Regions from separate parts of the Cobetia sp. MB87 genome, predicted to be linked through region 1. Evidence: predicted binding sites of a transcription regulator. Region 1 holds the regulator's gene; each other region holds the start of a gene.

Region 1 (7,334 bases):
ACTGCAAGGGGGGACGTGAAGTCTGCCGCGCGATTGTTGCGAATACGTTGTCGCGGGTACGCGGACGTGGACTCTCGCTTGAGGGTTTGCCGCGCTACGCCATGCGGGGGCGGCCGGCCATTTCGACGCCTGACAGCCAGGCGTCGCATGCCCTCTGTGTCGGCGTCGGGGTGATCGCCCCATCACGCCAATGTTCGCTGGCTGGCTTTCACAGGCAGCCATTTCACTGCTACCTATATAGTGGCAATAGCCTGCTGAGCGACATTTCCGCTCATCGAGCCGGCGCAGACCGTGTACCGGCCCCGTTGACCGCTGCCATGCGCTGATGACCTATGCTCAAGTCCGGCTCGGAGGCCGGATTGCCACGACCCCATGCATGACGGCTGTCGATGTCATCTGACGCAAGCCGCACGCTGGCATGGCATGTCTCGGGGCTGTCGCAGAGGCGTCATCTTGAGCCGCCTTGACGAGGTGCCAGTCTCAACATTGCTGGTCAGCGCTGAAATGCTGGGGTAGGGTAGGCGCATTTTTCGGCTGGGACAAAACCCAGCGCGACGAGTCATTCGCCGGCGCAATCAGTGCCGGCCAGGAGATGCGAGCAACCATGGGCAAGTCACTGGTGATCGTCGAGTCGCCCGCCAAGGCCAAGACCATCAACAAGTATCTCGGCAACGACTTCGTGGTGAAGTCGAGTGTCGGGCACATCCGCGACCTGCCGACCAGCGGTAGCGGCAAGCAGGCCACCGACCCCAAGGAACGTGCCCGTCAGGCGGCGGAGACCCGCAAGATGTCGCCCGAGGTCAAGGCGGCTCACAAGGCGCAGAAGGCCAAGACCCAGTTGATTCGCCGCATGGGGGTCGACCCGGAGAATGGCTGGGAGGCGCATTACGAGATCCTGCCCGGCAAGGAAAAGGTCGTTTCCGAGCTGACGCGCCTGGCCGAGAAAGCCGACACCATCTATCTCGCGACGGATCTGGACCGCGAAGGTGAGGCGATTGCCTGGCACCTGCGCGAGACCATCGGTGGCGACGATTCGCGTTACAAGCGTGTGGTCTTCAACGAGATCACCAAGAAGGCGATCACGGCGGCCTTCGATGAGCCGGGCGAGCTGAAGATGGATCGCGTGCATGCCCAGCAGGCACGCCGCTATCTGGATCGCGTCGTCGGCTTCATGGTCTCGCCGCTGCTGTGGGCCAAGGTCGCTCGTGGCCTGTCCGCCGGTCGTGTGCAGTCGGTTGCCGTGCGTCTGATCGTCGAGCGTGAGCGCGAGATCCGCGCCTTCATCCCCGAAGAGTTCTGGGATGTCCACGCTGAGCTGGCCGCCGCCAGTGGTGAAGCGATCCGTTTCGAGCTGGCGCGTCAGGATGGCAAGGCCTTCCGTCCGACCAGCGAGAAAGAGACGATGGATCGCATCGCGGCGCTGCGCACGGCCAAGCTCGCGATCACCAATCGTGAAGACAAGCCGACGCGCTCCAAGCCGAACGCGCCGTTCATCACCTCGACCCTGCAGCAGGCGGCCAGTGGTCGTCTCGGCTTCTCGGTCAAGAAGACCATGATGATGGCCCAGCGTCTCTACGAGGCGGGTTACATCACCTACATGCGTACCGACTCGACCAATCTGTCGGCGGACGCGGTCGCCACGGCGCGTGACTTCATCAGCGAAGAATACGGCAGCAACTACCTGCCGGAAGCGGCCAACGTCTACTCCAGCAAGGAGGGCGCCCAGGAAGCGCACGAAGCGATTCGTCCTTCCGAAGTGTCGCGCCGCGCCACCGATCTCGCCGGTATGGAGCGTGACGCCGAGCGTCTGTATGAGCTGATCTGGCGTCAGTTCGTGGCCTGTCAGATGCTGCCGGCTGAATACCTGTCCTCCACGCTGACCATCGAAGTGGATGGCTACGAGCTGCGTGCCAAGGGCCGTGTGCTCAAGTTCGACGGCTACACGCGTGTCATGAAGCCGATGGGCAAGAAGGAAGAGGACCAGTCGCTGCCGGATCTTGCCATCGGCGAGAAGCTGGACCTTGTCGAGCTGCAGCCGCTTCAGCACTTCACCAAGCCCACGGCGCGATACACCGAGGCCAGCCTGGTCAAGGAGCTGGAGAAGCGCGGTATCGGTCGTCCGTCCACCTATGCCGCCATCATCTCCACCATCCAGGACCGTGGCTACGTGGCGCTGGAAAACCGTCGCTTCTATGCCGAGAAGCTGGGCGACATCGTCACCGATCGCCTCAGCGAGTCCTTCAAGGACCTGATGGACTTCGGCTTCACGGCGCGCATGGAAGACTATCTCGATGAAGTGGCCAACGGCGGGCGCAACTGGCGCGAGCTGCTGGACACCTTCTACGCCGAGTTCAAGGCCGAGCTGGATCATGCCCAGTCCGAAGAGGGCATGCGTCCGAATCAGCCGGTGCCGACCGATATCGCCTGCCCGACCTGTGGGCGTGAGATGCAGATCCGTACCGCCTCCACCGGGGTCTTCCTGGGTTGTTCCGGCTACAACCTGCCGCCCAAGGAGCGCTGCAAGACCACCATCGATCTGCTGCCGGGTGATGAGGCCGTGGCGGCCGATGCCGGTGAAGATGCCGAGACGGATGCGCTGCGAGCCAAGCGCCGCTGCCCGATCTGCGCCACCGCGATGGACAGCTACCTGATCGATGAGCAGCGCAAGCTGCACGTCTGCGGCAATAGCCCGGACTGTGTCGGTCACGAGGTCGAGGAAGGGCAGTTCCGCATCAAGGGTTACGATGGCCCGGTGATCGAGTGCGACAAGTGCGGCTCCGACATGCAGCTCAAGACCGGGCGTTTCGGCAAGTACTTCGGCTGCACCAACGAGAATTGCAAGAACACCCGCAAGCTGCTCAAGTCCGGTGAGGTAGCGCCGCCGAAGATGGACCCGATTCCGATGCCGGAACTTGCCTGCGTCAAGGTCGAGGACCACTACGTACTGCGCGATGGCGCCAGTGGCCTGTTCCTGGCGGCCAGTCAGTTCCCGAAGAATCGCGAGACGCGTCCGCCGCTGGTCAAGGAGCTCAAGGCGCATGCCGACGAGCTACCGGAGAAGTATCACTTCATTCTTGATGCCCCGGATCAGGACCCGGACGGACGTCCGGCGCAGATTCGCTTCTCGCGCAAGGTCAAGGCTCAATACGTCATGACCGATGAGGAAGGCAAGGCGACCGGTTGGAAGGCGACCTATGACAACGGCCGCTGGGTCGTCGAGGACAAGCGCAAGGGAGCCAAGAGCTGATGAGCCAGCGTGCCCGTACCAATCAGCTGCTGTATCAGGCCGAGTTGCTGCTGGCCCAGTCAGCAGCCTCTGGCGACGATGAGCATGCCGTGGCACGACGCATGGCCGGTGAGGAGGGCGCGCTCGCCCTACTGGAGCTTGCGCTGGCGTCATTGCTGGAAGAGTGTGCCGTGACGGCGCGCTGGCCGCAGGGTGGCTGGCGTGAGCGCCTGACCACCCCGCCGACGCCCATTGCCGAGGTCGAACAGCTGCGCAGCCTGCTGGAGCGTCCCGACAGCTGGTTGTCTGAGCTGGTCGCGGATGTGACCCGCCTGCATGAAGAGGGCGGTGCCGCTCGCCGCGAGGAATCGCGCTCGCGTGGTGATGGCCTGATCATCGCGGCAGCCTCGAACGCCTCGCTGGCCGAGCGTCTCAGTGCCGCCATCACGGCATTCAAGGCGCTGCTGCCGCAGCTGCGCGAGTCGAGTGTCGAGTGGTAGGTTCAGGCGTTGATCTGGTGCTGCACGCTGGTGATGACTGGCGTATGGCTATCGGGTGACGTTTCGCCTTCACGGGTGCTAGACTGATCGCATTGTGGCAAGCCCTGCATTCTCCGGTACGACCATGGCTCTGGCTGTGGTCGTACTTTTTTCTGCGTCGCTGATGGCAGCGCGGTGCCGGGCTTGCCAGCCGTCGCGCTGACGATTACAACGACGCCGGTATCTCGCGAGATGCCGTGCAGGAGGAATGACGTGTCCGATCCCGCCGTACTTGAAATTGTGCAAATGGAAGATGGTGAAGTGATTCTGCGCGCCGCGGAAAGCGAAGGTGAGCCGCTGCTCAGCATTCGCATTTCGGACGAGGCCGCTGATCTGCTGCGTGACAATCGTTTCGAGGTCGCGCGTGAGATGATCGACCACGCCATCACCCGGACTCGCCTCTGGGATGGCGAAGAAGACGAGGACGAGCAGTCAGAAGGCATCGTGCACTGATTCATCGCTCATGCTTCGCGCACAAAAAAACCCGCCTCGAGGCGGGTTTTTTTGTGCGATGCGTGCGGCTTTTCTGCTGGGCAAAGCGCTGCTGGTCAAGGCCTCAGTGCAGGCCACCATCGCGGATGACGCCCACCCCGAGACCCTCGATCTCCAGACTGTCCGTGCGCAGGTCGACCTTGATCGGCGAGAAGTCCTCGTTTTCGGCTTCCAGCCATACGTAGTGCCCGTCACGGCGGAAGCGCTTGACGGTGACTTCATCCCCCAGGCGGGCCACCACGATCTGGCCATCACGCACGCTGGTGGTGCGGTGTACGGCCAGCAGGTCGCCTTCCAGAATCCCCACATCCTTCATCGACACGCCGCGCACACGCAGCAGGTAGTCGGCAGCCGGCGAGAAGTAGTCACTCGGCAGCGGACAGTGGCGGTCGATATGCTCGCTGGCAAGAATCGGGCTGCCGGCGGCCACTTCCCCGATCACCGGCAGGCCATCGTTGGCGCTGTCGTCGACGTCAGCCAGCGACGGCACGCGAATGCCGCGTGAGGTGCCCGGCACCATCTCGATGGCGCCCTTGCGCTTGAGGGCGCGCAGATGCTCTTCGGCGGCATTCGGCGAGCGAAAGCCCAGCGCCTGGGCGATTTCGGCCCGCGTCGGCGGGTAGCCAGAGGACTTGATGGTCTTGATGATGAAGTCGAAGACATCCTGCTGGCGCGGAGTAAGCGGCTGGGTCATGGCATTGCCTTTGGCCTGGGCGGCATCTTGAGCTGACGGCACGGGGTGTGCATCCATACAACTGTCATTGTATCCAGTCATGGCGGTCATGCAAGGCATCGTGGCTTGCGTGGTGGCCTCAAAGGGCAGGTAGTCGTCGAGAGATCGCTGTCTGGTGACCTTGCTTGCCCGATGTCAAAGGCTCTGCTGATGAGGTCAGGCGGGCTGTCTGGGAGAGGCGGACATGGCGAGTCCTTGGATCGCCACGGTCAGCGTTCAGCGAATATCAGCCTTGGCTAAACCTCTGGCGTTTGAAACGCGAGAGAATTGTCAGTCATGGCATGGCGCGCTAGAATCAAAGTGTTTCAAACGAATGTTCGTCGATGGCGGTGTCCGGTCGAGCCATGATCAAACATGCCGTGCTCGAGCGGGCCGTGCTCGAGCGGGCCGTGTTCGAACATGCCTTGATCGTACGCGGCCTTGCCGTGAACCAGCACCACCTCATGAGAGAGTCGCCGTGCGGGGCTTGTGCCGTGACCTACGACTCCAGTCCTTTTCTACCTGACAAGGGTTCCGCCCATGGCCCAGACCGATACCGTTACCCGCATCCTCGATACTGCCGAGGTGCTGTTCGCCGAGCGCGGCTTCGCCGAGACCTCATTGCGCAACATCACCAGCAAGGCCAAGGTCAATCTGGCGGCGGTGAACTACCACTTCGGCTCCAAGAAATCGCTGATCCAGGCGGTCTTCGCGCGCTATCTCGATCCGTTCAGTGAGCGTTTCCACGCGGCACTCGACAGCGTCGAGCAGCAATACGCCGGGCGTCAGGTGCCGCTGGAGGTCCTGCTGGAGGTGATGGCGCGCACCGTGCTGGAGGTGCCGGCCGAGCGCAACAGCCTGCGTACCTTCATGCGCCTGCTTGGGCTGGCCTATACCCAGGGGCAGGGCCACATGCGGCGCTATATCCGCGAGCATTACGGCACGGTCTTCAGCCGCTTCGCCGAGCTTCTGAAGCTGGCGACGCCTGATCTGCCGGACAACGAGCGCTTCTGGCGCCTGCACTTCATGCTCGGCAGCGTGATCTTCACCTTCTCGGGCCTGGATGCACTGCGCGATATCGAGGAGGCCGAATACGGCCATCACACCACGGTGCGTGAGCTGATTCAGCACATGCGGCCGGTGGTGGTCGCGGCGATGGCAGCGCCGTTGCCGGCCTCGCTCGGGGATGGTGAGGCGGTCACCCAGGCGGCCAGCTGATGGCCTGCTGGGTCGCGGTGGATCTCTCACGCCAGAGCCTCGAGATACGCAATGACGCGCCGAGTGGCAGTAGTGATGCGCCGCCCCCCGCGGCCGGCCCTGACGCGCTGGTGCACGCCTGCGCGATCTCCAGCGGCCTCAACGGTATCGGCGAGCTCGACGGCAGCGGTTGCACGCCAACCGGCTGGCATGTGATTCGTGCCGCCATCGGGGCGGGCAATCCGCGTGGCGCCGTCTATCGCGGACGGCGCTTCACGGGTGAGGTGTTCACGCCTGAGCTTGCCGCCGAGCATCCTGAGCGTGACTGGATACTGACGCGCATTCTGTGGCTCAGCGGCCGCGAGCCCGGCCTCAATCGCGGTCGCAATGCCCGCGGCGAGCGGGTCGATAGTCTGCGCCGTTACATCTATTTTCATGGCACGCCCAGCACGGAGCCCATGGGCGTCGCGGCATCCCACGGCTGCATTCGCTTGCGTGATGACGACCTGCTGCGACTCTTTGCCGAGGCTGTGCCCGGCACACCGGTGCTGCTGCATGTCTGAAGGCGTTGGTGTCCGAGTCTGATACCCTCCATGAGCCGTCACCGAAATCCGTGTGGCAGTCCCTTGCCGGGGTGCAGCTGGTCGCGACTGTTCGATAGGGGTTCAGTCGGCTAGAATTGCGCCTTTCCTCGCGCTGGCAGCCTGATTCATCACGTTTCTTCCAGGCTGCCAAGCCCCGTAAAAGACATGAAGTCCTGACGGTCGTGATTCCTCTCTTCACGGGACATCACTGCCGCAGGCCATGGACAGGAAGGATGACATGACACAGCCACTGGGCTCCGTAATGGTCGATGTTGCGGGGCTGACCCTCGCCCGCGACGAACGTGAACTGCTGGCACGCCCTGCCGTCGGGGGCGTCATCCTGTTTGCGCGCAACTGCGCTTCTCCCGAGCAGGTGCTGGAGCTGAGCCGCGAGATTCGCAGCGTGAATCCCCACCTGCTGATCGCCATCGATCAGGAGGGCGGGCGCGTCCAGCGTCTGCGCGAGGGCGTGACACGCCTGCCATCGATGCGCAGCCTGGCACAGTGCTGTCTCGGGCGTGACTGTGATGGTTGCGGCGAAGACGCCCAGGCCGCAGGCCTGGGTCTGGCACGCGATGCCGGCT
Region 2 (7,334 bases), on a different contig from region 1:
TTCACGTGGCGTGATCCCGAAGTGCAGATAGGCCGAGCGTGTGACCAGACGCCCACGCGCCGTGCGCATCATGAAGCCCTGCTGTATCAAATAGGGCTCCAGCACATCCTCGATGGTATCGCGCTCTTCCCCGATGGCCGCCGCCAGTGAATCGACCCCGACTGGCCCGCCATCGAATTTCTCGATCATCGCCAACAGCAGTCGACGGTCCATGTGATCCAGGCCGTGGCTGTCGACATTGAGCATGTTGAGCGCCTTGTCGGCCACTTCCAGGGTCAAGCGACCATCCGAGCGCACTTCGGCGAAGTCACGCACCCGGCGCAGCAGGCGATTGGCGATACGTGGCGTGCCGCGGGAACGACGCGCAATCTCCAGCGCCCCTTCCATCTCGACTTCCATGCCGGAAAGCCTGGCACTGCGTGCCACGATGTCGGTGAGTGACTCGATATCGTAGAACTCGAGGCGCTGGACGATGCCGAAGCGATCGCGCAGTGGCGCCGTCAGCAGCCCCGCGCGCGTCGTCGCGCCCACCAGGGTGAATCGTGGCAGTTCAAGCTTGATCGAGCGGGCCGCGGGCCCTTCACCGATCATGATGTCGAGCTGGTAATCTTCCATCGCCGGGTAGAGCACTTCCTCGACGGCCGGTGACAGGCGGTGAATCTCGTCGATGAACAGTACATCGCCTTCCTGCAGGTTGGTCAGCATCGCTGCCAGATCCCCTGCCCGCTCCAGCACCGGCCCTGAAGTCGACTTGATATCGACACTCATCTCGCTGGCGATGATATGCGCCAGCGTCGTCTTGCCCAGACCAGGTGGGCCGAAGACCAGGGTGTGATCCAGACTATCGCCTCGTCCTCGCGCGGCACTGATGAAGATCTCCATCTGCTCGCGGACGATAGGCTGTCCGATGTAATCACTCAGCGTGCGTGGCCGGTTGGCACGATCGATCCGCTCTTCCGGATCATGCGTCGCCGCGGAGATCAGTCGGTCCGACTCCATCATGATGCTTGCTCAACTCCTGATGACGCAGATCACGCACATGACGCGGGTCATGGGCCATGAACGTGCGTCAGTGGCAGGTGGCAAGGTTTGTCGGGGCTATGCAACGATCTAGCGCATCTGCGTTCAAGCGCGCACTTTCTACCCCAGTAACCTGCCAACCCCTAGTCAATAAATCCAATCACGATGCGCCGTTTCCTTGACGGAAACTATAGGGCGCATGTTTGCTGCCCTGGCGGGGCGTCAGCTGGCCATCTTGCGCGCCAGAGCCGCCTTGATGAGCGCTTCCGTGGAGGCGCCGGTCTCGAGACCGGAGAGCATCTTGGCTGCCTCGACAGGCTTGTAGCCCAGTGACACCAGCGCGGCTTCGGCATCCGCCAGAGGGTGCGTGACCGGCGGCTGTGGCTGGGAGGCACGCGCCATTTCATCCAGACCATCATCCATCGGCAGCGTCCAATGCTTGAGACGATCGCGCATCTCGATGATCAGACGATCCGCCGTCTTCTTGCCGACACCCGGCAGACGTGTCAGCGCCCGGCTGTCTTCATCGTGAACACAGCGAATGAAATCTGACTGCTCCATTCCCGACAGAATCGCCAGCGCCAGACGCGGGCCGACACCGGAAATCTTGATCAATTCACGGAACAGGCGACGCTCGGGCTCCTTGCCGAAGCCATAGAGCAACTGCGCGTCTTCGCGTACCACCAGATGGGTGTAAAGCTGGCAATGTTCGCCCACTGCCGGCAAGCCCAACAGGGTGTTCATCGAAGCTTCCAGCTCATAACCGACACCCTGTACATCAAGCACCAGCTGCGGCGGTTGTTTTTCCAGCAATGTCCCGGTCAGGCGTCCAATCATGTTGCGGCTGTCCTTGCTCGGCAGAGAACGTGTTCGGTGGAATCCTGCTGCTCGCAGGCCCGATCCTCTGCACGGATTGTTACAATGCGGGCAAGCCTACCAAAGATGAAGCGTAGGCGGCATGTCCCAGTGTCACGACGAATTTGTCGCATCTTTCTGACAGTCTTACCTTGAGGAATGACACGAGGCCTGATGCCACGCGGCTTGGCGCATCACGCAATCGGCTGCTGCCAGACTCGGCAGACACTCTACAAGTGACTGAAAAATCGCTATTAATTGAGCACAATACCGCATTTGTCGCTCAGCGGCATGTCAGGCGTCGGGCTCGAAGTCTCGCCAACTGCTGCTACGCCGCACGCGGGTTCCCTTGCGTCGACTGGTATTCCCCAATCCCAGGGCTTCCAGCTGGTCATTGCCGGGCGTCAGGCGTCGACGCGCGAAACAATGCGTCAAGGCGATGGCCAGCGCATCGGCGGCATCGGCCTGTGGCGTGGCGGAAAGCTTGAGCGTATGCGTGACCATATGCTGCACCTGAGACTTCTCCGCAGCGCCGGTGCCGGTCACGGCCTGCTTGATCTGTCGCGGCCCATATTCGAATACCGGCAAGCCGTGATTGGCCGCACACACGATGGCAGCCCCGCGCGCCTGGCCCAGCTTGAGCGCCGAATCCGCGTTCTTGGACATGAAGACCTGCTCAATGGCGAATTCCGCAGGGCGATGCATGGCGATCACCTCGCTGATACCGGCATAGATCTGTGCCAGACGCTGATCCAGGCTGACCTGTGACATGCGAATGCAGCCACTGTCCACATAGCGAGGCTGAGCCGCAGAGACATCCAATACCCCATACCCGGTCAGACGTGAACCCGGGTCGATGCCAAGAATGATCATGCTGCCGCCTCGTCTTTCACACCTTCGGTCTTCGCTGTCATCATCACGCCATCGCTTTCACTGTGTATATAACCAGCCACCATGCCACAAAAAAGGCGGTGCGACACTGTCAACGCCTGACGTGAACGTCAGCAAACAGTCTCGCACCGCCTTGTCGGGCTTGCTTGCCCCCCTTGCCTATCAGGCCACAGGGGCAAACCTCCCACGGCGGGGGCGCCCTTGCCTGATCGAATCAGTCCAGACGGCCCCACCAGTCACTTCCTCGGTCATGCGCCGCTGAATCAGGCCTGACCGCTTTCGTCCTCGACCTTGACCTTCTGACGCAGACGGATGTTCAGCTCCTTGAGCTGCTCACCGCTGACCACGCCCGGGGCGTCGGTCATCATGCAGCCGGCACTCTGGGTTTTCGGGAAGGCAATCACTTCACGAATGGTCTTGGCGCCGGTCATCAGCATCACCAGGCGGTCGAGACCGAAGGCCAGACCACCATGGGGCGGCGCACCGAACTTCAGGGCATCAAGCAGGAAGCCGAACTTCTCTTCCGCTTCTTCTTCACCGATGCCCAGGACTTCGAACACAGTACGCTGCATGGCCTGATCGTGGATACGGATGGAGCCGCCACCCAACTCGGTGCCGTTGATGACCATGTCGTAGGCGCGAGACAGTGCCGCTTCCGGGTTGGCCTTGAGCTCTTCCGGCGTGCAGGACGGCGCGGTGAACGGGTGGTGAAGCGCGCTCAGGCGGCCATTGGCATCGGCTTCGAACATCGGGAAGTCGACGACCCACAGCGGTGCCCACTCGCGGGTGTAGAGGTTGAGGTCTTCGCCCAGCTTGACGCGCAGCGCACCGATGGCCTCGGCCACGATGTTGGCCTTGTCAGCGCCGAAGAACACGATGTCGCCATCGACGGCGCCACAGCGGTCCAGCACTTCATCCACGACGTCTTCCATGAACTTGACGATCGGCGACTGCAGCCCCTCGATGCCCTTGGCACGTTCGTTGACCTTGATCCATGCCAGGCCCTTGGCACCGTAGATGCCGACGAACTTGGTGTAGGCGTCGATTTCCTTGCGTGACAGGCTGGCACCGCCCGGCACACGCAGTGCGGCGACACGGCCCTTGTCGTCCTTGGCCGGACCGGAGAAGACCTTGAAGTCCACGCCGCTCATCAGGTCATCGACATCGACCAGTTCCAGCGGGATGCGCAGGTCCGGCTTGTCGGAACCGAAGCGGCTGATGGCCTCGGAATACGGCATGGTCGGGAAGTCGCCCAGCTCGACATTGAGCACTTCCTTGTAGAGGCCACGGATCATGGTCTCGGTCATGCCCATGATGTCCTGCTCGTCGACGAAGCTGGCTTCGAGGTCGATCTGGGTGAACTCCGGCTGACGGTCGGCGCGCAGATCTTCATCACGGAAGCATTTGGCGATCTGGTAGTAACGATCGACACCAGCGACCATCAGCAGCTGCTTGAACAGCTGCGGAGACTGCGGCAACGCGAAGAAGCTGCCGGCGTAGGTACGACTCGGCACCAGATAGTCACGTGCGCCTTCCGGCGTGGCACGTGTCAGGATCGGGGTTTCGATGTCGAGGAAGCCCAGGGCTTCGAGCTGGGCGCGCACGCTGTGAGTGATGCGCGAGCGTAGGCGCAGCTTCTCGATCATGTCGGGACGACGCAGGTCGACATAACGATACTTGAGGCGAACTTCCTCACCGACCTTGTTGTGGTCGTCAAGCTGGAACGGCGGCGTCTGTGCGGTGTTGAGCACTTCGACGTCCTTGGCCAGCACTTCGATCATGCCTGTCGGCATGTTCGGGTTCTGGGTGCCTTCCGGGCGCAGACGGATGCGGCCCTTGATACGAAGCACGAACTCGCTGCGCGCCTTGTCGGCAGTGGCGAAGGCATCGACGGTGTCCGGATCGACGACGATCTGGGCGATGCCATCACGGTCGCGCATGTCGAGGAAGATGACGCCACCGTGGTCGCGACGGCGGTGCACCCACCCGCACAGAGTGACATCCTGATCGATCAGGGTCTCGTTCAGTTTGCCGCAATAGTGGCTGCGCATGTTGATTCCTTGTTGCTCAAATTCATGATCGACGCGCTGATGCGCATCTGTCTCAGAGGGCCTGCCGTTGGCGATGAGAGTCAAGGGTACCCGTTGGGTGCCCCTGCCCCTCATCACGCTGATGCCTGACGCACTATCCCAGCTGCATCAGGCGGTGCTGTCGCTACCACCGGCCAGATTCTTCTTGCTGCCGGACTTGAAATCCGTCTCGTACCAGCCACTGCCTGCCAGACGGAAGCCGGAGGCGGAGACCAGCTTCTCGAGCTGGTCCGTCTTGCATTCCGGGCACTCCGTCAGCGGTGCAGCGCTGATCTTCTGCAACTTGTCCATCCGATGGCCACAGGCCTTGCAGTGGTATTCATAGATCGGCATGGTCTTCTTTCCTGACAATACTGGTCACGGGGCTGTCTGAGCACCGTGAACCATGACAATGTTATGCCTTGCGGCGCGTCTTGCGTTCAGCGCACCTGCGGCCCCAACATGAGAGCTTTCGCAAGCACCAGCAAGAGACGCCTACAATAAGGCCAGTTGAGCGGCTTTCAAGTCAAAGCGAAAGGGGCACATTATAGCGTGCTCGGCCCCGTGCGGGGCAACACCCAAGCACAAACCGGCCCAGACGCTACGTACTCGTCATTTCCGGGCCAGCCTTTCTGTCTTCCTATCTATCTTCCTACGCCATCATGAGGCACCTATGTCCGATCACGATCGTACTGCGCAGTCTCCCTCTCATTCTTCCACGCCCGCTTCCTCTCACTGCGAGCCCGCCTCGTCCACCAGCGCACCGCAGGCCGTCATGCTCGATGCCGGCTCCGTCGGTGACGGGCTGGACTTCTCGCGCCTCGAGGCCCGCCTGGAGGGATTGGTCTGCCATGACGCCACCGCGCCCGAGGAAGTGGTGCCACGACTGAGCGGTGCCTCCATCGTGCTGGTCAACAAGGTACGCATCGAGGCGCACCATATGGATGAGCTGCCGACCCTCAAGCTGATCGCGGTGATGGCGACCGGTACCAACAACATCGACATGGCGGCCGCCGAAGCACGCGGCATTCGGGTCATGAACGTCAATGCCTATGGCACTCACTCGGTGGCGCAGCACACCTGGATGCTGCTACTGGCACTGGCAGGCCGCCTGCCGGAATACCAGACCGACATCGCTGCGGGCGAGTGGCAACGCAGCCCGACCTTCTGCCTGATGGGCCGCCCCGTGGTGCAGCTGTTCGGCAAGCATCTGGTCATCGTCGGCAAGGGGGAGCTGGGCACCGCGGTGGGTAGATTGGCCGAGGCGTTCGGCATGCACGTGACCTTTGCCGCTCGTCCGGGCACTGCCCCCACCGCCGAACGCCCCGCGCTGGAAAGTCTGCTGCCCCAGGCTGACGCCATCAGCCTGCACTGCCCGCTGACCCCGGAAACGCAGCATCTGATCGATGAACAGGCGCTCGCCGCCATGAAGCCTGGTGCACTGCTGGTCAATTGTGCCCGTGGGGGCATCATCGACGAGGACGCAGCCCTGGAAGCACTGGCCACCGGACAACTCGGCGGCTTGGCGGTGGATAGTCTGCCGGAGGAGCCGCCACGTGAAGGCCACTCACTGCTCTCGGCTCTGGAGAGCCAGCACCATTCGGCGAGTACGCCCTTGAACCTGATCGTCACGCCGCACAATGCCTGGATCAGCCAGGAGGCGCGCCAGAACATGCTCGATCTCAGCCTGGCCAATATCGAGACATTCCTGAACGAACACGCCTGACACGACTATATCCTCGCGGTGACAGGTACTGACGCCGAGTGGCAGGTGTGATCGGTACATTACGAAAAAGCCCCCGAACCGGCATATGCGCCGGGTCGGGGGCTTTTCATGAGTGGCCTGGCATCAGCGAATACGGATATGCATGCCCGCCGCCTTGAGGGCATTGCCTTCAGCGTCCCACGACACCACACGACCGCGTGAGCTCAATAGTACCCACTGGGTAGCGCCTTCTCTTGCACCATCCTCTTTCTCACCCCTCTCTTGCTCGTCCCGCTCTCTCTCGTCGCCCTCCAGCACACCATCAGCGTCAGCCGTCAGACTCCGCTGCTGCAGGGAGTTGTCGCCAGCCTTGCCTGCTTCAGCATCCATGCCTGCCTCGTTCATTCCCATCGCCTCGATCTGCTGAAGGTCTTCCTCCTGCGGCGCACGCATTCGGTACTGACATTCATAGCTTTCGCCATAGGTATTGATGACCTGATGCCTGAGCACATGCACCTGCTCAAGGTCATCCGGGTGGATCAAGCGATCGAAATCCATCTCGCGCATCGCCAACGGCTCGTGACCCGAAGCGCCGAGCATCTTCCAGAGATTGGGATGGATGCGCACGATGCGTTCAGGAATATCCATTTCCCACAGGCTATCGCCGCTGGCTGCGAGAGAATCCAGCAGGCGACGCTCGCTGGACTGCAATTCCTTCTGGGTCTGGCGCAGCCGCTGGTACATCTCTTCGGCGGTGGCGTTGGCATCATCCAGCTCGACGATGCCACTGCTAC
Region 3 (7,334 bases), 280 kb from region 1:
TCTCGCGGTTGCGGCCCTGCTTGGCGCTGCCGCCAGCGGAGTCACCCTCGACCAGAAACAGCTCGCTGTCGGCAGGGTCGGAGCTTGAGCAGTCCGAGAGCTTGCCCGGCAGCGCAGGCCCGGAGGTGACCTTCTTGCGCGCGACCTTCTTGGCGCTCTTCAGACGACGTTGGGCCGCCGAGATCACCAGTTCCGCCAGCGCTTCAGCCTGATCGACATGGTGGTTGAGCCACAGCGAGAAGGCGTCCTTGACCACGCCGGAGACGAAGGCGGCGACGCTGCGTGAGGACAGGCGCTCCTTGGTCTGGCCGGCGAACTGCGGATCGAGCATCTTCACCGACAGCACGAAGGCGGCGCGCTCCCACAGGTCATCCGCGCTCAGCTTGACGCCACGCGGCAGTAGGCTGCGGTAGTCGCAGAATTCCTTGAGCGCCTCGAGCAGGCCGGAGCGCAGGCCGTTGACGTGAGTGCCGCCCAGCGGCGTGGGGATCAGGTTGACGTAGGGTTCCTGCACCAGCTCGCCGCCTTCCGGCAGCCACTGGATCGCCCAGTCGACCCCGTGCTCCTCATCCTCGAAATGGCCGACGAAGGGCGATTCCGGCAGGCGCTCGAAACCATCGGTGGCGCCGAGCAGGTAATCGCGCAGGCCATCCTCGTAGTGCCAGGTCGTCTCGCTGCCATCGGTCTCGATGAGCACGACCTTGAGGCCCGGACACAGCACGGCCTTGGCACGCAACAGGTGGCGCAGGCGCGGCATCGCCAGGCGCGGGCTATCGAAGTAGCTCTCGTCCGGCCAGAAGCGCACCAGGGTGCCGGTATTGCGCTTGCCGACGGTGCCGATCTGAGTCAGCTCCTCGGCCTTCTCGCCATTCTCGAAGGCGATGCGCTGACGCAGGCCATCGCGGCACACTTCCACTTCCAGACGCGTCGACAGCGCATTGACCACCGAGACGCCCACGCCGTGCAGGCCGCCGGAGAAGCGATAGCTGTCCTGGGAGAACTTGCCCCCTGCGTGCAGCTTGGTGAGGATCAGCTCGATGCCGGTCACGCCATGCTCGGGGTGGATGTCGGTGGGCATGCCACGACCGTCATCGCCGACCTCGATACCGCCATTCTCGAGCAGACGCACGCGGATTTCCTTCGCGTGCCCCGCCAGCGCCTCATCGACGGAGTTGTCGATGACTTCCTGCGCCAGATGGTTGGGCCGAGAAGTGTCGGTATACATGCCGGGCCGCTTGCGGACCGGTTCGAGGCCGGAGAGGACCTCAATGGAACTGGCGCTGTACTGACTCATCGCAGCCTTGTGTCCTTGGTGTTGACGTCCGCCATCCGACTCGCCATTTCACGTGCGCGAGACGGACAACGGATTCCTGAAAAATGAGAGACCGGCGCCTGGCGTACAGCATCGAACGCCCTGCCAAGTCGTGCCAATCCATGTCGTGCCAAGAGGTGCCGTGCCCAGCCAGGTCGTGGTGTCTCGTAGCAGAAAGCACCACGCACATGACCTGCTAGTCCGGCGCGACATGCATCGCCGCTGCGGTGGCGGGGGCCAGCCGGTGCCCGCCATGCGCCATGATCGCCGGCAGATATTCCGCCAGCTGCGCAAAGCCGTGATCGCCACCCGGCGTGATGATCAAGCGACTTCCCTGATAGAGCCCTGCGGCATCATTGACATCCAATGTCTCATCGGCCGTCGCCAACAGCACCAGGGTGCGCTGCGCCGTGACCGGTTCCGCTTCCAATGCGAGCAGCCCGGGCCCGAAATCCTCGGTGACGGTGAACGTCACGCCGGTATAGGGGTTGGCATGCACCGAGCCGAGCCATTCGCTGACCAGTCGCGCGGGACGCACGGCCGGATTGATCAGCACGCTGCGCGGCCCCTGACGCCAGACGCTCTGAGAAGGACCCGCCGGCCCCTCGAGACGTGCAGCCTCACGCGCGACCAGCCAGGTGGCCAGAAAGCCGCCCATGGAACTGCCGATCACCATGATGGCGTCATCGCAGGCGGGGTCTGCAGGATCCAGCGCCAGGCGCTCACACAACGTGAGATAGGCCGCGTTGACCGCCGCCTGACCCGCGCCGGGCTCCGGGGGGATGTCCGGCATCACGCACGGCAGGCCGAACTGCTCTGCCGCGCGCTGCATCAAGCGCGCCTTGGGCGAACAACTGGCCGAATTGAAGCCGTGCAAGTACAGCAGACCCTTGACGGGCGCGGTGGCGTGCATCGCTGCCGTATCTGACGGAAAGGGGGAATTGGCCATCAGCACTCCCGACAACACGTGAGACCGCGACACCTCCCCTCCCACGCCTCAAGATGGCAGGGCATCTCTCGAGCGTTCATGCGCTGGAGGCTGGGTTTTCGACGGTCCGCGTCGTACTGTCTAGTGTAAACGATTGATTCGCTTATAGGATAGCGAGAATACTGTATAAATCAACAGAGAGCGACGACTGACGCCGCCGCTCGTCTTGCTTGGCATGGCAGCATGCCCTCACACACTCTCTCACTCACACCCTTGCTTACATCCGCCGTGGGCTCAACGCGGGTCCTGATCCTGGGCTGCCCACACCGCTTCGATCAGCGCACGGCTGGAGGCGTCCAGCGCCTCGAAGCCTTCGCCGCTGGTCATGGTCGCTTCGGTGGCGGTGGCGATCTGCTTGCCCAGCTCCACGCCCCACTGATCGAACGGGTTGATATCCCAGATGGTGGCCTGCACGAAGACCTTCTGCTCGTAGAGCGCAATCAACGCACCCAGCGTTTCCGGTGTGAGCGTCTCCAGCAGCAGCGTGGTCGACGGCTGATTGCCACGGTAGCGCTTGTGGTTCGGCTGCGCCTCATCACCGGGGATGGCGTCATCGCCCAGCATCAGTACACGTGACTGGGCGAAGCAGTTGGCCAGCGTCAGACGGTGCTGTGCCTTGAGGTGGGCGCGTGTCTCGGCGTCCTCGACATGGTCATAACGGCACATCGGCGCGATGAAGTCACACTCGACCGCCTGGGTGCCCTGGTGCAGCAGCTGATAGAAGGCATGCTGGGCGTTCGGCCCCAGCTGGCCCCACAGCACCGGACAGGTCGAGTAGTCGATCATCTCGCCATCGTTGGTCACTGACTTGCCGTTGGATTCCATCTCCAGCTGCTCGAGGTAGCTTGCGAAGTACTCCAGGCGACCGTCGTAGGGCAGGATGGAGTGGGCGCGGATATCGAGGAAGTTGTTGTTCCAGATACCCGCCAGCGCCAGCAGCACCGGCAGGTTGTCTTCCAGCGGCGCGGTGCGGAAGTGCTCATCCAGCTCATGCGCCCCGGCCAGCAGGCGACGGAAGTTGTCCATGCCGACATTGAGCGCGATGGGCAGACCGATGGTGCCCCACAGCGAATAGCGGCCGCCGACCCAATCCCAGAACAGCAGCTGATGTTCCGGCGCGATGCCCCACTCGGTCATCTTCTCCGGCTTGGCGGAAGCGCCGATGAAGTGCTGACGGTTGATCAGCGCTTCCAGGCGCCCTTCCGGGTCGAGGCGTGATTTGAGCCAGTCGCGCGCGGTGCGGGCATTGGACAGCGTGTCGATGGTCGAGAATGACTTGGAGGACAGGATGAACAGCGTGGTTTCCGGGCTGAAGGATTCCAGATAATCCGCCAGCTGGGAGCCATCCATGGTCGAGGCGAAGTGCACGCCGATCTCGTGGATGTCCTTGGGACGGCAATCGCTCAGGGCGCTGGAGACCATCAACGGGCCGAGGTCCGAGCCACCGACCCCGAGGTTGACCACATCGGTGATCGGCTTGCCGGTAGCGCCACGCCACTGGCCGCTGTGGAAGGTATCGACCATCTCGGCCAGGTGCTCGAGGCTCTCGTGGATGGCCGGCACGATATCCTCGCCGTCCACTTCGAGGCTGGCGGAGCGCGGCAGACGCAGCGCGGCGTGCAGCGCCGGACGGTCTTCGGAGCGATTGACATGCTCACCGGCCAGCAGGCGCTTGATGCCCTGCTCGACACCGGTTTCGCGCGCCAGATCCAGCAGCAGCTCCAGGGTCTCGCCCTTGAGGCGCTGCTTGGAGAGATCCAGACGCAGTCCCGCGGCAGAGCGCGTGAAGGTCGCCACTCGGTCACGCCCTTGCGCCGCATCCTCGGCGAACAGGTCCTTCAGGTGCACATCGGCCATCTGCTCTTGATGATGGCGCGCGAGAGCCTGCCAGGCCTGGGTATTACGACGCGCAGAACGTGCCGCTGATTGAGTGGACATGGCCACCTCTCTCCTTGAAGTGTAATGACCGGCCCTGCATGGCCCGGCCTGAAATCGATTGATGGAGGCCTCACCCGCCAGCCGTGACGGGTGCGTCACGGGCGCCGAATGCGTAGAATGGCGGGCCCGACGGGGCGCTCTGCCCGGCCGGTCCTCGGCCACAGGCATGTCGCCCTGGCCCACTGCCCGATGAAGCCTTGATCCATGAGTGATGCATCTTACCGTGACGCGATATTTACGACACCCCTTGACCGTGTCGCCAGCTTCTCCTTCGACGAGCAGGTCGTCAGCTGCTTTCCGGACATGCTGCGCCGCTCGGTGCCGGGGTACGGTCAGATCATCGCCATGCTGGGCCTGATGGCCCGCGCTCACCTGCGCCCCGGCGCGCGGGTCTATGACCTGGGCTGCTCACTCGGTGCTGCCAGCATGGCGCTGGCCCGCGAGATGGCGCCCGAGGATATCGAGATCGAAGCCGTCGACCTGTCGGCACCGATGGTCGAGCGCGCCAGTCGTGAGCTGGCCGACGCCTTCCCGGCGCATCGCATCACGGTCAGCCAGGCTGACATCCGCACCCTCGACTACCAGCCAGCCGGCATGATCGTGGTCAACTTCACGCTGCAGTTCCTGCCGCCAGAAGATCGTGATGCCGTGATCGACAAGCTGTTCGCGGCACTGGAGCCCGGTGGCGTGCTGATCCTGTCCGAGAAGATCATCAGCGATGACCCGGTCGAGAATGCCTGGCTGATCGAACGGTATCATGACTTCAAGCGCGCCAACGGCTACTCCGATCTGGAAATCTCCCAGAAACGCGAGGCCCTCGAGGACGTGATGAAGCCCGACAGCCTCGACACGCATCATGCTCGCCTGGCGCGCGCCGGCTTCCAGCGCAGCCACACCTGGCTGCAATACCTGAATTTCGCATCGATGGTCGCCTTCAAAGCCGCCGAATGACCGCTACGCCTGCACGGACCCGACCCAGCGCATGAGCATTTCCCCGTATGACCGCGACCTTTACCGCGCCTTCACCGAGCTTGCCTGTGAGCCAGGCGCCGTCGGCGACGGCTTCGCCCGCTGGCTGGGCGCCCTGCCCGAGCAACTGGCCAATGGCCTGGACCGCAAGCGTCACGCCGACCTCAAGGCCTGGCATGGCGCGCTGGAAAAGCTGCCCGCCCTGCCCGACACGCGCGATGTGCAGCTGGATGCCGACCGGGTCGGTGCACGCTTTCCGACTGGCCTGACTAGCGGCCAGCTGCGCCAGAGCGAGAACCTGCTGCGTGCGATGATGCCGTGGCGCAAGGGCCCCTATCAGCTCGACGAGATCCATATCGACACCGAATGGCGCTCCGACTGGAAGTGGCAGCGTCTCGCGCCGCACCTGTCGGATCTCACCCATCGCCGCGTGCTGGATGTCGGCGGCGGCAATGGCTACCACGGCTGGCGCATGGTCGGTGCAGGCGCGGCCTTCACGCTGGTGATCGACCCTTCACCGCGCTTCTACTGCCAGTTCCATGCCGTGCGCCACTTCATCGGCGCGGACCACCCCCAGGGCCGCAATCTGCACTTCCTGCCGGTGGGCATCGAGGATGTGCCAGCGAAGATGGGCGCCTTCGATACCGTATTCTCGATGGGCGTGCTCTATCATCGCCCCTCGCCGATGGACCACCTCTTCCAGCTGCGTGACACCCTGCGTCCCGGCGGCGAACTGGTGCTGGAAACCCTGGTGGTGGAAGGTGACGTGACGACGGTGCTGATGCCTGGCGAGCGCTACGCCGTGATGCCCAACGTCTACTTCCTGCCCTCCTCGCAGGCACTGGCCCACTGGTGCGAGCGCGCCGGCTTCAAGGACGTGCGCATCGTCGATGAAGCCGTGACCACGCTGGACGAGCAGCGTGCCACCGACTGGATGACCTACCACTCGCTGAGCGACTTCCTCGATCCCGCTGACCCGAGCCTGACCCGCGAAGGCCACCCGGCGCCGCGGCGTGCGGTGCTGATCGCCACTCGCGCCTGAGCTGGCGTCTGAACGCGCGTCCGAGACACGGACTTCTCGTCGCGCCAGGGCCGGCGGCGGCAGAGATACAAGAACGGCGATGCTCCATGAGCATCGCCGTTCTTGTATTCTCTTATCAGACACTTCATCTCGCCCCAGACACTGCCTTGCGCCTCAGACAATTCCCAGACGCTGCGCCTGCCGATACAGGTTGCCGCGATCGACCTTGAGCCTGCGCGCCGCCTCCGCCCAGTTGTGATCACTCGCCTGCCAGACCCGCGAGATGTGCTCGCGCTGGAATGCCTCGGTGGCATCGCGCAGTCCCAGCGTCTCGTCGCCGTCCTGCCAGGCGGTGCGCGGTGCAGAACTTGCTCCTCCTGCCTGACTCGCTCTTCCCGCCTGATCCACCAGCCCCACCTGCGCGCCCCGAACCTCCTGCGCCACGCTGTTGGCCCGCTCAAGTGACACCTCGGCGTTGACCTCCAGTCCCAGCAGTTCCGGCGTGATCACCACCAGCTGGCGACCATCGGCGCGCAGACGAGTCGGGTGGGCGCCATGCGCGAGCCGGGCATGCAGGGCGGCGCGACTCAGGCAGTGCTCCAGTTCACGTACGTTGCCGGGCCAAGGATAGTCGCACAGTAGACGCTCCGCCGCCGGCGTCAGGCGCAGATTGCCCAGTCCGAGGCGCGTACGGTTGTGCTCCAAGAAGGTGCCGGCCAGCGCCAGCAGATCCGCACGCCCGCGTTCACGCAGCGGTGGTACCCTGAGCGGATAGACGCTCAGGCGGTGATAGAGGTCTTCACGGAAATGCCCGGCGGCGACCTCCGCCTCGAGATCGCGATTGGTGGCCGCGATGACGCGCACATCGACCTTGACCACGCGATCGCTGCCCAGCGGCTGCAGCTCGCCTTCCTGCAACACCCGCAGCAGCTTGGGCTGCAGTGCCAGCGGCAGCTCGCCGATCTCATCCAGCAGCAGGGTGCCGCCATCGGCCATCACGAAGTGGCCACGGTGATCATGGGTCGCGCCCGAGAAGGCGCCACGCCGATGACCGAACAGCGCACTCTCGACCAGGTCCGGCGACAAGGCGGCGCAGTTGATGCGCA
Region 4 (7,334 bases), on a different contig from region 1:
GGGCTGGAAGCCACGCCGGAGGGCATGAGCGAGGGCATGACGCGCATCTTCAGCCTCGATGACAAGCACGAGTGGAGCTACCCGCTGGCCAGCGATACCGGCTCGAGCCTGACCGCCATGGAGATGCTGCCCGACGGTGACATGCTGATGCTGGAGCGCGCCTTCTCACCGCCCTTCCCGCTGGTGATCAGTCTGCGCCGCGCGCATCTCGGCGAACCCGGCACCCAGGCCGAGGTGCGCACCCTGGCACGCCTGTCGAGTGGCGATGGCTGGTCGCTGGACAACTTCGAAGGACTGACGCACCTGGAAGGCAATCGCTTCCTGATGATCTCGGATGACAATTTCAGCAGCTTCCAGACCACGCTGCTGAGCTGCTTTGCCGTCATCGAACCCGAGGCCTTCACGGCTGAAGCGACGCCGAAATAGTCATACCCCGGACTGAGCGGCCAGCCTGAAACGCGAGAGCCCCGCACTCGATGAATCGAGTGCGGGGCTCTCTTGCATGAAGGCCATCCACGGGACTGGCCCGCGGACGGCAAGGCGAATGCCTATGGCTTCATGTCTTCGAAGAACTTCTTCACGCCATCGAAGAAGCTGTTCTCCTTCGGTGAATGGCTCTTGCCGGTATCACCGAGGCTCTGCTGGAACTGACGCAGCAGCTCCTTCTGCTCTTCATTCAGGCTGACCGGGGTCTCGATGACCACCTTGCACAACAGGTCCCCGGCGGGGCCGCCGCGCACCGGCTTGACACCCTTGCCGCGCAGACGGAACAGCTTGCCGGTCTGGGTCTCGGCCGGAATCTTCAGCACGACACGTCCGTCGAGAGTAGGCACGTTGAGCTCGCCGCCCAGCGCCGCATCGACGAAGCTGATCGGCACTTCACACTGCAGGTGACGACCATCGCGCTTGAAGATATCGTGCTCGCGCAGGTTGACCTGCACATACAGATCACCTGACGGCCCGCCGTTGACGCCGCCCTCGCCTTCGCCGTTCAGACGGATACGATCGCCGGTGTCGACACCCGGCGGAATCTTGACCGAGAGGGTCTTGGATTCCTGCACGCGACCTTCGCCGTGACACTTGCGGCATGGCACGCTGATCTTCTCGCCACGACCGTGGCAGGTCGGACACGCCTGCTCGACCGCGAAGAAGCCCTGCTGCATGCGCACCTTGCCCATGCCGTTGCAGGTCGGGCAGGTTTCCTTGCTGGACCCCGGCTCGGCGCCGTCACCATCGCAGTGGCCACAGGCGGCCAGACGCGGCACACGGATATCGACCGTGGTACCGGCAACCGCCGATTCCAGATCGAGATCCAGGTTGTAACGCAGGTCGCTGCCGCGCTGCGGAGCGTTCGGGTTGCGACGACCACCGCCGCCACCGAAGATGTCACCGAAGACATCGCCGAACACATCGCCGAAGCCGCCGGCACCACCACCGCCAAAGCCGCCGCCACCGAAGCCACCGCCGCCCTGACCATCGACACCGGCATGACCGAACTGGTCATAGGCGGCGCGCTTGTCAGCATCGGACAGCACTTCGTAGGCTTCAGAGACTTCACGGAACTTCTCGGCCGAAGTTTCATCATCCGGGTTGCGGTCCGGGTGATGCTTCTGGGCCAGGCGTCGGTACGCCTTCTTGATGTCCTTGGTGTCGGCGCCACGCTCGACACCAAGCACTTCGTAATAATCACGCTTGGACATGGATCAGGTCCGCCTGGATTGCTGGCAGCCTGAGGCTGCCGGTCTGTTCTGGAATGCCGGTTGTCACCGGTGGCCTGCGGCCAGCGCAAGGCGCCACCGATGCAAACGACAACGCGGGACACCTTCACAAGGCTCCCGCGCTGTCATCAGACGTCGTTCAAGAAATCCCTCAGGACTTCTTGTCGTCGTTGACTTCCTCGTACTCGGCGTCAACCACGTCGTCGTCCTGCTTCTTGCCAGCCTGACCTTCGGCAGCCTGCTCACCCTGGGCGCCCTGCTCGGCATACAGCTTCTGCGCCAGGTTGCCGGACGCTTCGGTCAGTGCATCCAGCTTGGCCTGGATCGCATCCTTGTCGTCGCCTTTCAGGGCTTCTTCCAGCTCGGAGATCGCCGTCTCGATGGCTTCCTTCTCGCTGGCTTCGGCCTTGTCACCGGCTTCGGTCAGGGTCTTCTTGGTCGCGTGGATCATGCCGTCGGCCTGATTGCGCAGCTGGACCATTTCCTCGAACTTCTTGTCTTCGTCGGCGTTGGCTTCCGCGTCGCGCACCATCTGTTCGATCTCTTCGTCGGACAGGCCGCCGGAAGACTTGATGACGATGGACTGTTCCTTGCCGGTCGCCTTGTCCTTGGCGGACACGTTCAGGATACCGTTGGCATCCAGGTCGAAGGCGACTTCGATCTGCGGCACGCCGCGCGGTGCCGGCGGAATGTCGGCCAGGTCGAAGCGACCCAGAGACTTGTTCTGTGCGGCCTGCTTGCGCTCACCCTGCAGGACGTGGATGGTCACCGCGCCCTGGTTGTCGTCAGCGGTGGAGAACACCTGAGACTTCTTGGTCGGGATGGTGGTGTTCTTCTCGATCAGCGGCGTCAGCACGCCACCCATGGTCTCGATACCGAGGGTCAGCGGCGTCACGTCCAGCAGCAGCACGTCCTTGACGTCGCCACCCAGCACGCCGCCCTGGATACCGGCACCGACGGCGACCGCTTCATCCGGGTTGACGTCCTTGCGCGCCTCCTTGCCGAAGAACTCGGCCACCTTGGACTGCACCAGCGGCATGCGGGTCTGACCACCGACCAGGATGACGTCGTCGATCTCGGAGGCGGACAGGCCAGCGTCGGACAGTGCGGTCTGGCACGGCTTCAGAGAGCGTGCGACCAGGTCGTCGACCAGAGACTCGAGCTTGGAACGGGTCACCTTGACGTTCAGGTGCTTCGGACCGGTGTTGTCAGCCGTGATGTACGGCAGGTTCACGTCGGTCTGCTGAGCGCTGGACAGCTCGATCTTGGCCTTCTCGGCGGCTTCCTTTAGACGCTGCATGGCGAGGTTGTCGCCGGACAGATCGATACCGCTGTCTGCCTTGAACTGGTCAACCAGGTAGTTGATCAGGTGCATGTCGAAATCTTCACCACCCAGGAAGGTGTCGCCGTTGGTGGCGAGCACTTCGAACTGGGTCTCACCGTCGACGTCGGCGACTTCGATGATGGAGATATCGAAGGTACCGCCGCCCAGGTCGTAGACCGCGATAGTCTTGTCACCACGAGACTTGTCCATGCCGTAGGCGAGGGCTGCGGCAGTCGGCTCGTTGATGATGCGCTTGACGTCGAGACCCGCGATGCGGCCGGCGTCCTTGGTCGCCTGACGCTGGGAGTCGTTGAAGTAGGCCGGTACGGTGATGACGGCTTCGGTGACTTCTTCACCGAGGTAGTCTTCCGCGGTCTTCTTCATCTTCTTGAGGATTTCCGCACTGATCTGCGGCGGTGCCATCTTCTTGTCTTTCACCTGCACCCAGGCGTCGCCGTTGTCGGCTTCGACAATCTTGTACGGCACCATCTTGATGTCTTTCTGAACCACATCATCCTTGAACTTGCGACCGATCAGGCGCTTGACCGCGAAGAGAGTGTTCTCCGGGTTGGTCACTGCCTGACGCTTGGCCGACTGGCCGACCAGAATCTCGTTGTCGTCGGTGTAAGCGATGATGGACGGTGTGGTGCGACCGCCTTCAGCGTTTTCGATGACCTTGGTTTTCTCGCCGTCGAGCACTGCCACACAGGAGTTGGTAGTACCCAAGTCAATACCGATGATGCGTCCCATAATCGTATACCTCGAATCTGTTGCTAGCCTGAAAGATAAGTCTGGATATCGGCACCTTGTGTCGGTGCCTGAACTTGTTTCTCTAGATGGGGTCGCGTGTCAGGGTTTCAAGACCCGGCCGGGCAAATTTTCCCGGGCCGGATCGCCCTGAGCCCCCCACAGGGCGCGATCCAACGCCTATCGGGCGTCGAGAGCGCGCAGGCCTCAGGAGGCCTTGCTGACTGCCACCATCGCCGGACGCACCAGGCGGCCATTGAGGGTGTAACCCTTCTGCATCACGTCGATGACGCTGTTCGGCTCCGCGTCCGGGGACGGCACCATGGCGACAGCCTGATGGTATTCCGGATCGAAGGGCTCGCCGTGCGGATCCAGCTGCTCGACGCCTGACTTGTTCAGGGCATCCAGCTGCATTTTCAAGGTCATCTCGATGCCTTCGACGTGGGTCTTGGCCGCTTCGTCATCGGACATGGATTCCAGCGCCTTCTCGAGGGAATCCACCACCGGCAGCATTTCCTTGACGAACTTCTCCAGCGCGAACTTGCGCGCCTTCTCGGCGTCCTGCTCGGCACGACGGCGCGCGTTCTGCGCATCGGCAGCCGCACGCAGCGCCTGGTCCTTGGCTTCCTTGACGGCCTGCTCAAGCTCTTCGACCTGAGCGGCCAGCATCTCGGCCTCCGGGTTGTCCACCAGAGTGCCTTCGGCGCCGGTATCATCGGCATCCAGTACGTTGTCGATCACTTCACCTTCCGGCGTTTCCGGCTGCGGCTCGGCATCGCGAGCGGCACGCTGAAGCTCTTCATCCATCGGGGTCTGCGGGTCCTGAGCCATGCTGATCTCCTGCGGGCCGACGTCTGTGCGCCATTGCCCTGATTCGTGGTCTGCTGAGCCTGTCGCGAAGCATCACGCGCACTGGGCTGACAGACAGACCATGAGTTGCCTTGAGAGGCAGCAAGGCCAGGCCATTGCTGCCGACTGAAAGTGTCAGTGCCTCTATATGGGGACAGCACATCGCTTCTCAAGCCTTGCCGCGGGCTTTTCTCACCACTGAGTCCGGCATGGATTGAAGGCCACCCGAACGTGCTGTATAAAAAGCCATGCTCACTGTATAAACATACTGTATGGCGACACCGTAGCCCGCCCATCGAGTCCGGGTCCGCTGATGTTCTCCCAGCACGGCGTACGTCAAAGCCCCCTCGGAGGTAGTCATGCTGCTGCAACTCGCCATCCAAGATTTTGCCATCGTCGAAACGCTGGAACTCGATTTCCGCCGTGGCATGACCGCCATCACCGGCGAGACCGGTGCCGGCAAGTCCATCCTGCTCGGCGCTCTCGGCCTGTGTCTGGGCGAGCGCGCCGATGCCGGCAGCGTGCGGCATGGCGCCGACCGCGCCGACCTCATCGCGCGTTTCGATATCAGTGACCTTGGCGACGCCCGTCAGTGGCTGGATGAGCGCGAACTGGGCAGCGACGACTGCCTGCTACGTCGCGTCATCACCGCCAGCGGCCGCTCCAAGGCCTGGATCAACGGTACGCCCTGTACCATCGCCGACCTGCGCGAGCTGGGCGAGCATCTGATCGACATCCACTCCCAGCACGCCCATCACTCCTTGCTCAAGGAAGAGACGCATCTGCGTCAGCTCGACGAATATGCGGGTCTGGAGACTCAGGCTGCCCAGTTGCGCGAAGACTTCCGCCACTGGCAGGAGGCGCACCGGCGCCTCAAGCGCATGAGCAATGATGGCGATGAGGTGCGTGCACGTCGCCAGCTGCTGCGCTACCAGGTCGAGGAGCTCGATGAACTGGCGCTGTGCGAAGGGGAACTGGAAGCCCTGGAGCAGGAGCAGGAAACGCTGGCCAATGCCGAGCAGATTCTGGCCGAGGCGCAGTCCGCCGCCGAATGCTGTGATCACGACGAAGAAGGTGCGCTGTCACGCCTCAATCAGGCCCTGGCCCGCCTGGCGCATCTGCCGGGCAACGAGCACGGCTCACTGGCCAGTGCGCTGGGCATGCTCGAGGAAGCGCGCATCCAGATAGAAGAAGCGGCGCGTGAGCTGCACCGCTTCGTGGAAGTCACCGAACTCGACCCAGAGCGCCTCGCCTTCGTCGATGAGCGCCTGAGCCGCATTCATCAGATCGCGCGCAAGCATCATGTGATGCCGGACGAGCTGCATGGCCTTCATCAGCGCCTGAGCGAAGAACTCGACGGCCTGGGGGGCGATGAGGAAGCCATTGAAGCCTTGCGCGAAGAAGTGGCTCAGCGTCGTGAGGCCTGGAAGGGGCTGGCGAATGAAGTGAGCGCCAGACGCGCCACCGCCGCCCCGCAGCTGGCCAGCGACATCCAGGACCAGCTGGCCTTTCTCGGCATGGGCAAGGCCACTTTCGAGGTCGCCATCGAGGCGCGGGAGCGCCCGCAGCCGGAAGGCATGGAGCGTATCCACTTCCGCATCAGCGCCAACCCGGGCCAGCCGCCACGTGCGCTGGCCAAGGTCGCCTCCGGCGGCGAGCTGTCGCGTGTGTCGCTCGCCATCCAGGTCGTGGCCGCCAGCCGCTCGACCATCCCCAGCCTGGTCTTCGATGAAGTCGATGTCGGCATTTCCGGTGCCACCGCCGAGATCGTCGGTCAGCTGCTGCGTCGACTGGGCGACAAGGGCCAGGTGCTGACCGTCACGCACCTGCCGCAGGTCGCCGCACAGGCGCATCAGCACCTGCATATAGAGAAGCAGGCCGAGAAGGACACGACCCGCACCCATATGGCGCTGCTGGATGAAAGCGGCCGCGTGCGCGAGCTGGCACGCATGCTGGGCGGCATCCACCTCTCCGAGCAGACCCTCGCCCATGCCCGCGAGATGCTCGGCGCTGCCGACAGCCGCCACTGAGCGCTGCCGTCGACGTCCATTCGTCCAATGACGCTCCTCAACAAGACGAACGCCAGATACACGCACGGCCGCCCTCAGGGGCGGCCGTGCGTGTATCTGGCCGGAGAAGGCTCGCCGGCCACGTCATCCCTGACGCAACCCGCGTCAGCTATCGCTCTTGTCACCCTTGGGGCGCACGTAGAGCACTAGCGCATGTTCGACCAGCTCATAGCCGTGCTCCTCGACGATCTCGCGCTGACGGCGCTCGATCTCGGGATCACAGAACTCTATGATCTCGCCGCTGTCCAGACATACCATGTGGTCATGGTGTTCTTCCTGGGACAGTTCGAAGACGGCGTGACCGCCATCGAAGTTGTGACGCATCACCAGTCCCGCTGTTTCAAACTGGGTGAGCACACGATAAACCGTCGCCAGACCGACATCTTCGCCAGCCTCAAGCAACGCCTTGTACACGTCCTCGGCACTCAGGTGTCGATCCGTCGATTTCTCGAGGATCTGCAGGATCTTGACTCGCGGTAGGGTTACCTTGAGTCCCGCCTTGCGCAGTTCATGGTTCTGATCGGCCATGCTGGGGTACTCTTCGCAGTCGCTTGATGTATCAGGTATGATCGGCCAAGGCAAAACGATAGGGAATCTTCAGGGCAAATGCAAAACTTGATCAAAACA

The links. Region 1 encodes LexA, which represses DNA repair genes until DNA is damaged. Its sites were predicted from a motif close to TACTGTNTANNTANACAGTA; they were not measured.
Region 2: a site for LexA is predicted at 2,807-2,826, ahead of ruvC (crossover junction endodeoxyribonuclease RuvC). Genes of this name have one in related genera too.
Region 3: a site for LexA is predicted at 2,421-2,440, ahead of CDPAHKCJ_RS08675 (YqiA/YcfP family alpha/beta fold hydrolase). Genes of this name have one in related genera too.
Region 4: a site for LexA is predicted at 4,892-4,911, ahead of recN (DNA repair protein RecN). Genes of this name have one in related genera too.

Annotation. Positions count from the first base shown of each region.
Region 1 is NZ_VFBC01000007.1:305,625-312,958, forward strand. It holds gene topA (type I DNA topoisomerase) at 605-3,247, shown strand; gene CDPAHKCJ_RS07410 (DUF6586 family protein) at 3,247-3,726, shown strand; gene CDPAHKCJ_RS07415 (hypothetical protein) at 3,979-4,218, shown strand; gene lexA (transcriptional repressor LexA) at 4,322-4,951, opposite strand; gene CDPAHKCJ_RS07425 (TetR/AcrR family transcriptional regulator) at 5,510-6,187, shown strand; gene CDPAHKCJ_RS07430 (L,D-transpeptidase) at 6,187-6,729, shown strand; gene nagZ (beta-N-acetylhexosaminidase) at 6,989-7,334, shown strand, end outside.
Region 2 is NZ_VFBC01000002.1:63,865-71,198, reverse strand. It holds gene ruvB (Holliday junction branch migration DNA helicase RuvB) at 1-1,002, opposite strand, end outside; gene ruvA (Holliday junction branch migration protein RuvA) at 1,243-1,857, opposite strand; gene ruvC (crossover junction endodeoxyribonuclease RuvC) at 2,170-2,748, opposite strand; gene aspS (aspartate--tRNA ligase) at 3,030-4,817, opposite strand; gene CDPAHKCJ_RS00530 (zinc ribbon domain-containing protein) at 4,965-5,189, opposite strand; gene CDPAHKCJ_RS00525 (D-2-hydroxyacid dehydrogenase) at 5,509-6,561, shown strand; gene CDPAHKCJ_RS00520 (hypothetical protein) at 6,685-7,334, opposite strand, start outside.
Region 3 is NZ_VFBC01000007.1:584,763-592,096, reverse strand. It holds gene parE (DNA topoisomerase IV subunit B) at 1-1,294, opposite strand, end outside; gene CDPAHKCJ_RS08675 (YqiA/YcfP family alpha/beta fold hydrolase) at 1,509-2,261, opposite strand; gene pgi (glucose-6-phosphate isomerase) at 2,535-4,238, opposite strand; gene cmoA (carboxy-S-adenosyl-L-methionine synthase CmoA) at 4,443-5,189, shown strand; gene cmoB (tRNA 5-methoxyuridine(34)/uridine 5-oxyacetic acid(34) synthase CmoB) at 5,221-6,249, shown strand; gene norR (nitric oxide reductase transcriptional regulator NorR) at 6,403-7,334, opposite strand, start outside.
Region 4 is NZ_VFBC01000006.1:49,894-57,227, forward strand. It holds gene CDPAHKCJ_RS05670 (esterase-like activity of phytase family protein) at 1-426, shown strand, start outside; gene dnaJ (molecular chaperone DnaJ) at 549-1,700, opposite strand; gene dnaK (molecular chaperone DnaK) at 1,870-3,792, opposite strand; gene grpE (nucleotide exchange factor GrpE) at 3,997-4,620, opposite strand; gene recN (DNA repair protein RecN) at 4,998-6,668, shown strand; gene fur (ferric iron uptake transcriptional regulator) at 6,813-7,235, opposite strand; gene bamE (outer membrane protein assembly factor BamE) at 7,314-7,334, shown strand, end outside.